Linked DNA regions of Archangium violaceum. The protein of the gene in region 1 interacts with the protein of each later gene in a pairwise test. Links are inferred from orthologs where the notes say so. Each region holds a gene or a part of one and is shown on either strand. Other genes may lie near its edges.

Region 1 (3,694 bases):
CCGGTGGCTCACATCGGGCACCTGGGGCGTTGGTTCTACGACAGCGGACAGCCCAGGGGAGCGGGGAGGAGTCGCCCGCGGGGGCTCGTATGGCTGGGGCGTGCTCGCCGGACCCTGTCCCGGAGGACGAAGCGCGCCAGGGTCCCGGGTCTTACCAGTGACCTGGAAGGCGCCTGTCGCGCGGCGCGGCCCTGGGTCGCGCGGCAGCCGGAAAGGTGATGGAATGGGCCATCTCCGCTCGCACCCTGGACGGGCTCCGTCCAGGCGGGCGGGGGATTGAACCGTACCCTCCATCTTCTTAATCTTTCAGGGCATTCTCGCTGTTTTCGTCGGCCGCGCCGAAGCGCCGTTGGGGAGTGTGAGCAGAGATGTCCGAAGAGTTGGGTGAGCGCGAGAAGGAAGTCCTCCGAGCCGTCGTGCAGGAATACATCGCCCGGGGTGGCCCGGTCGGGAGCCAGCACCTGGCGCGCAAGCCGGAGTTCGACGTGTCCTCCGCCACGCTGCGCAACGTGCTGGCGGACCTGGAGGAGCTGGGCTTCCTGGAGAAGCCCCACACCTCCGCTGGCCGGGTGCCCACGGACCGTGGCTATCGCTTCTACGTGGACACGCTGGTGCAGCTGAGGGACCCGGGGCCGCGCGACCGCGAGCTCATCCACGCGGGGCTCGCGCACGAGACGGGCATGGAGGAGATGCTCGGCGAGGCCTCGCGCCTGTTGCACTCGCTCACCCGGCACGCGGGAGTCGTCGTCACCCCGCGCCCGGACGTGGCCATCTTCCACCGCATCGAGTTCGTCCGGCTGCGGGAGGACCGCGTGCTGGCCATCCTCGTGGGGCAGAACGGCCAGGTCATCAACAAGCTGCTGTCGGTGGACTTCCCCGTCACCTCGGACGAGCTGCTCAAGGCGAGCAACTACCTGTCCGAGCTGCTGCACGAGGTGACGCTGGAGGAGGCGCGCGAGCGCATCCGGGGCGAGCTGGACCAGGAGCAGGCGCTCTACAACGTGCTGACGGCCAAGGCGCTCAAGCTGGGGGCGGCGGCCACGGACCTGCAGACGGGGGAGCGGGTGCTCATCGAGGGCACGGGCTCGTTCCTGGAGCAGCCCGAGTTCGCGGACGTGGAGCGCATGCGCGCGCTCTTCAAGGCGCTGGGGGAGAAGCACAAGCTGCTGGCGCTGCTGGATCGGGTGCAGCGGGCGCGCGAGATGCAGATCTTCATCGGCACCGAGAGCGAGTTCTCCTCGGCGGGGGACGTGACGGTCATCGCGAGCCCCTACGGCAGCCGGGAGCAGGTGCTGGGGACGGTGGGGGTCATCGGGCCCACGCGGATGAACTACCAGCGCATCATCCCGTTGGTGAACTTCACCGCGCAGGCCCTCTCGAGCGCGCTGGACAAGGCGTGAGCCTTCCCTCCCTCTCCCCCTGGGAGAGGGCTGGGGTGAGGGTCTACTTCCGGCGAAGCTCGAGCCGCGAGGGCTCCTGTGCGGACTGTGCCGCCGCGCCGCGAGCCGCCTCCAACTGGATGGGGCGGAGCCACATCAAGACGAGCGCCGCGATGCACAGGGCGGCGGCGATCAAGAGTGGGACGAGAGAACGGTGTCGCACGGGCCCCTCCGTGGGGATGGCTGGTCGCCATCCAGGAGGGGAGAGCCTAGTGGGGAATGGGGCGGTTGCCGAGATTCCGGCTCAATGCGGGACGGGAGCGGGCGCGTAGACGCGCAGGGCGGCGGGGGCGAGCTCGAAGCGTATCGGGGTGTGGCCGATGAGCTCCCCGTCCGCGTTGATGTCCTGGGGCGGCTGGGCATCCACGTACAGGTACGCGGTGCGCACGGCGGTGACGGCCGGATGGGACACATGCTCGCCGCGGCGCAGGGACAGCGCGACGCGCGCCAGGGTGGACAGGTCCTGCATGTGGCCCAGCCCGGTGCCCTCGCGTCCGGACTCGGCCGAGGGCGCCGCGATGGTGTAGGCGTCCAGGCGGTGGTCGTCGAGCGTGGCATCGGGAGTCACCACGTTGCCCGCGCCGTGGTAGCGCCCGTTGCCCACCACGAGCTGGAGCACCTCCAGCTCCAGGTCTCCCCGGTCGGTCGTCATCCGCACGTGGAAGGGCTGGTGCTCCCAGAGCTCGGCGACGGCGGCCATGGGGTAGGCCAGCTTGCCCACGCGGCGCTTGAGCTGGGGCGTCAGCCGCTTGGCGATGGCGGTGGCCAGGCCGAGGCTCGCGGCGTTGAGGAAGGGCCGCCCGTTGGCGAGCCCCACGTCCACCCGGGCGGTGTAGCCGGCGGCGATGATGTCGCAGGCGGCCTCCAGCGTGGGGGGAATGCCGAGCGAGCGGGCGAAGTCGTTGCCCGTGCCCAGCGGCAGCACGCCCAGCGTCACGTCACGTCCGAGCAGCAGGCGCACGGCATGGTTGAGCGTGCCATCCCCCCCGCCGATGAGGACCCGCCGCACACCGTCTTCCAGGGCCTCGCGCAACACCTGCTCCATGCGCTTGGGCCGGGAGAGCCGGTAGCTGGCGGCGACGGGAATCCCGCGTGACTCGAGCGCCGCGAGCGTGGCCGGGAAGGCCTCGCTCCCCATGCGGCACTTCTTGTTCACGATCAGCAGCGCGGGCCCTTCATCGAGGGCGCCACGCTTGGGAGGGGCGATGAGTGCGGCATCTGGAAGGGCATCGACGGCCATCGTCGTCGAAGATGCGCACGGGCGGGCAGGGAGGCCAGGGACGGCCGGGCACGCCCGGTCCGCTTCCCCGGTTGCCCTCCCTGTGGGTCAGGGTCAGCGTGACTCCTCGTCCTTGGCGGCGGCCACCGCGTCCGCGGCCCACGGCCAGGTGTCCCGCGAGGACTCATAGTGGGCCAGCAGGTCCGCCGGGTCCTTGTAGATGGCGCGGCAGCCCGCCGTGCGCAGGTCCTCCTCGGGGAAGCCGCCGCACAGCACGCCCACCGTGGACACGCCCAGCTTGTTCGCGGCCAGCGCGTCGTAGGGGGTGTCCCCGATCACCACCACGCTGTGTGGCTCCGGCCGGCCGAGCTTCTCCAGGGCCGCATCGAAGATGTCCGGGTGGGGCTTGGACTTCTCCGCGTCCGCCTTGGAGGTCTCCGTGTCCGTCAGCCCCTCGAGGCCGCACAGCCGGACGTAGTGCTCCAGCTCGTCTCCCTTGGCGCTGGAGGCGAGCGCGATGCGGATGCCATCCTGGCGCAGCCGCTGGATGAGCTCCCGCACCTTGGGGAAGGGGCGCAGCTTGGGCATGAACTCCCGCTTGAAGAGCGCGGAGCGGTAGTCGCTCAGCTCCTGGCCGAACTTCTCCAGCTCGTCCTCCGTGAAGAAGACGGGCATCAGCTGGTCGGCGCCCTTGCCAATCTGACTGCGCACGTGCGCGAAGGGCACGTCCCGCCCGAACTCCAGGAAGGCGCGCCTCCAGGCCTCGGCATGCTCGTCCACCGAGTCCACCAGCGTGCCATCCACATCGAAGATGACGTTCCGCACCAGGGCCATTCCGTCGCACTCCTTCCCGGTAGGGAAGGTGGGAACGCCCCTGGTGGGCTTCAACCCCAGCGGCGCTCCTACTGTGCGCCCGCCACCGCGAACGTCTTGGTCTGAACGGTGTAACCCTCGGGCGCGGTGAGCGCGAACGTCTCCGAGGGCAGGGTGGGGTTGAGCTCCACGCGCGACAGGGTGGTCTCCGCGACCTTCTGGG
Region 2 (3,785 bases), 4.6 Mb from region 1 along the record:
CACCGGCGCCGACGAGGCCCCCTACTGGGGGGCCGTCAACGCCCTCCAGCCCGAGGGGCTCGCCACCCTCATCTACACCTCTGGTACCACCGGCAACCCCAAGGCCGTCATGCTCAGCCACCGCAACCTCGTGTGGACGGCCGAGCACCTGATGCGCGCCACCGGCATGCGGGAGGAAGGGGAGGTGCTGCTGTCGTACCTGCCCCTGGCGCACATCGCCGAGCAGATGCTCAGCCTCCACGGGCCGCTGTCCCTGGGCGCCGAGGTGTACTTCGCCCAGTCCATGGAGTCCGTGCCGAACGACCTGCGCGAGGCCCGGCCCACGCTCTTCTTCGGCGTGCCGCGCGTCTGGGAGAAGTTCAAGGGCCGCATCGAGGAGGTCCTCCGCGAGCAGCCCCCCGCCCGCCAGAAGGTGGTGGGGTGGGCCCGCCAGGTGGCCGCCGAGCGCAACGCCCTCGCCCTGCGTCACGAGCGCGTCCCCCTGTACCTGGAGGGCCAGTACCAGCTCGCCCGGCGCACCGTCTTCCAGTCCCTCCTGGGGAAGCTCGGGTTGGATCGCACCCGCTTCTTCTCCACCGGCGCCGCCCCCATCGGCCGTGACGTGCTCGAGTTCTTCACCTCGCTCGACATCGTCCTGCGCGAGGTCTACGGCCAGTCCGAGGTCTGTGGCCCCACCACCCTCAACACCCACGAGGCCACCCGCCTGGGCTCGCTCGGCCGGCCCCTGATGGGCATCGAGGTCCGCATCGCCGGGGACGGGGAGATCCTCGTGCGCGGCGGCGGCGTCTGCATGGGCTACTTCAAGGACCCCGCCGCCTCCGCCGAGCTCCTTCATGACGGCTGGTTGCACTCGGGCGACGTGGGCCAGCTCGACTCCGAGGGGTTCCTCCACATCACCGGCCGCAAGAAGGAGATCCTCGTCACCTCCGGCGGCAAGAAGACCGCTCCCGCTCACATCGAGATGCTGCTCAAGGCCGTGTCTCCCGTGGGCCACGCGCTCGTCGTCGGCGAGCGCCGCAAGTTCCTCGTGGCTCTGCTCACCCTGGAGCCCGAACGCGCCCGGGCGCTCGCCCGACAGCACGGGTGGCCCGAGGACCTCTCTGTCCTCGCCGAGGATGCGCGCTTGCGCCAGCACCTCCAGGCGGCCATCGAGCACGAGGTGAACCCGCGCCTCGCCCGCTTCGAGGGCATCAAGCGCTTCGCCGTGCTCGCCCAGGACTTCTCCATCGAGGGCGGTGAGCTCACCCCCAGCATGAAGATGCGCCGCCAGGTCATCGAGGCCCGGTACAAGGCCCTCATTGAATCCCTGTACGCCGAGGCGGTGTCCCCGGGCGAGGTCCAGGCGGGGTAGGGCACGGGCTGGGCCCTGGGCCCGCCCTGAAACGGCGAGAGGGCCGCGGGTTCCAGGTCCGTAGACCCTCACCCCGGCCCTCTCCCAGAGGGAGAGGGTGCTCGGAATCCCCGGCACCCTCTCGGCCTCGCTCTACTTGCGATCCGTCATCTGCACGTAGTCGCGACGCTTCGAGCCCGTGTACACCTGACGCGGACGCGCGATCTTCTGCTCCGGATCCTTCACCATCTCCTGCCACTGCGCGCACCAACCCACCGTACGCGGAATCGCGAAGAGCACCGGGAACATCTCCACCGGGAAGCCCATCGCCTCGTAGATGAGCCCCGAGTAGAAGTCCACGTTCGGGTACAGCTTGCGCTTCACGAAGTAGTCGTCCTGCAGGGCGATCCGCTCCAGCTCCACCGCGATCTCCAGCAACGGGTTCTTGCCCGTCACGTCGAAGACCTCGTCCGCCACCCGCTTGATGACCTTCGCGCGCGGATCGTACGACTTGTACACGCGGTGTCCGAAGCCCATCAGCTTCTTCTCGCCCTCGCCGCTCTTCACCGCCTTGATGAAGTCCGGCACCTTCGAGATGTGACCGATCTCACGCAGCATGCGCAGCACCGCCTCGTTGGCGCCGCCGTGCAGCGGGCCGTACAGCGCCGCGATGCCCGCCGCCACCGCCGAGTACGGATCCACCTCGGACGAGCCCACCGTGCGCACCGACGTCGTCGAACAGTTCTGCTCGTGGTCCGCGTGCAGGATGAACAGCACGTCCAGCGCCTTCTCCAGCGTCGGGTGCACCTTGTACGACGCCGTGCCGATCTTCCGGATCATCGCCAGGAAGTTGCCCACATAGGACAGATCGTTGTCCGGGTAGACGTACGGCAGGCCCATGCTGTGGCGGTACGAGAAGGCCGCGATCGTCGGCATCTTCGCGATGAGCCGGGTGATCTGGATGCTGCGGCTGCGCTCGTCCTTGATGTTGCGCGCGTCCGGGTAGAAGCCCGAGAGCGCCGCCACCGTCGAGGCCAGCATGGACATCGGGTGCGCGTCGTAGCGGAACCCGTCCATGAAGGACTTGATGTTCTCGTGCACGTACGTGTGGTGCGTCACGAGGTAGCTGAACTCCTCCTGCTGCTTCTGCGTGGGCAGCTCGCCATTGAGCAGCAGGTACGCCACCTCGAGGTACGAGGAGCGCTCCGCGAGCTGCTCGATGGGATATCCCCGGTACTCGAGGATGCCCTTGTCACCATCGATGAAGGTGATGGCGCTCTTGCAGTTGGCCGTGTTCAGGAACGCTGGGTCGTAACCCATCAGACCAAAGTCGTCCTCGGAGACCTTGATCTGCCGGAGGTTGTTCGTCCGAATGCAGCCATTCTCGATCGGGACCTCGTACGTCTTCCCGGTCCGGTTGTCCGTGATCGTCAGCGTGTCCTTTGGCATGGGCGGGACTTTTCACAGGCGGCAGAGCGCTTTCAACAAAAAAGAACTGCACCCGGGGAGGCCGCGTTTCCCCCTGGGCAACGCCCGTTTCAAGACGTGAGGCGGACCCCAGCGCGCTCCAACTGCCGCCAGAAGCCCGGGAAGCTCTTCTCCACGCACTCCGGCCCGGTGAGGGTGAGAGGCACACCGGACACAACAGAGAGAGTAGCCGCCACCATTGCCAGGCGGTGATCTTCCTTGCTGTCCATCGAGAAGTGCGACGGATGGGAGGTAGGAGGGTGGATTGTCAACGTCTCCCCCTCCAGCTGGGTTTTGCCGCCGAAAGCGTCCACCAGCGTGCGGATTCCCTCCAGCCGGTCGCTCTCCTTAAGGCGCAAGACGCCTACATCCGTGAGCGTGGAGGGGCGTGGCAGCACACATGCGAGCGCGGCCAGCGTAGGCAGCAGGTCCGGGCACTCCTTGCCCGAGGCCACCAGCCCGTCCTTCGCCTTGCCCGTCATGCGCAGGGTGTTGTCGGGGCCGGCCACCGTGGTCAGGCCCGCGCGCTCCACCAGCCGCACCAGCGCCTGGTCCGGGTGGGCGCTGGAGAGATCCGCGCGCTCCACGCTGCCCCCGGTGTGCCAGGCGATGAGCAGCAGGTAGCCCAGGGACGACCAGTCCCCGGGCATCGCCGGGGTGCGCTCGGGTGCCCGGTAGTCCGTCACTTCCAGCCGTCCCTCGGACTCCTGGACGGTGAAGCCGAAGCGGCGCAGCCAGGAGACGGTGAGTTCCAGGTAGCCCGCGCTCGTCAGCGGGCCGATGATCTCCACCCGCCATGGGCGGCGCTCGCGCAGGTAGAGGGCCGCGCACCCCAGCAGGAGGCTGGAGGCGTACTGGCTGCTCTGCGCGCCCGGCACGCGGAACACGGGCTCTCCCGTCTTGGTGGGGGCATGGATCTCCACCGGCCAGGGGTTGCCCTCGGTGAGCACCAGCCCGGAGGGGCCGAGCGCCTCGCGCAGGGAGTCGA

The links. The genes of interacting proteins can lie anywhere in the genome.
Region 2: the proteins of JRI60_RS05880 (region 1) and JRI60_RS24335 interact in binary tests that used the Escherichia coli proteins (3 or more experiments, as listed by UniProt). The link is inferred for Archangium violaceum from one-to-one orthologs.

Annotation. Positions count from the first base shown.
Region 1 is NZ_CP069396.1:1,369,006-1,372,699, forward strand. The notes cover bases 682-3,450. They hold JRI60_RS05880 (lipid kinase), read right to left. Parts: upstream 2,680-3,450; coding sequence 1,684-2,679; downstream 682-1,683. Other genes in these bases: hrcA (heat-inducible transcriptional repressor HrcA), read left to right, coding at 682-1,400; JRI60_RS05875 (hypothetical protein), read right to left, coding at 1,444-1,602; JRI60_RS05885 (HAD family hydrolase), read right to left, coding at 2,773-3,450. Also shown: more of hrcA, read left to right, coding at 369-681; more of JRI60_RS05885, read right to left, coding at 3,451-3,486; JRI60_RS05890 (hypothetical protein), read right to left, coding at 3,561-3,694. UniProt on the Escherichia coli protein: In vitro phosphorylates phosphatidylglycerol but not diacylglycerol; the in vivo substrate is unknown.
Region 2 is NZ_CP069396.1:6,007,812-6,011,596, forward strand. Bases 632-3,491 are described here. They hold JRI60_RS24335 (citrate synthase), read right to left. Parts: upstream 2,780-3,491; coding sequence 1,484-2,779; downstream 632-1,483. Other genes in these bases: JRI60_RS24330 (AMP-dependent synthetase/ligase), read left to right, coding at 632-1,351; JRI60_RS24340 (3-phosphoshikimate 1-carboxyvinyltransferase), read right to left, coding at 2,869-3,491. Also shown: more of JRI60_RS24330, read left to right, coding at 1-631; more of JRI60_RS24340, read right to left, coding at 3,492-3,785.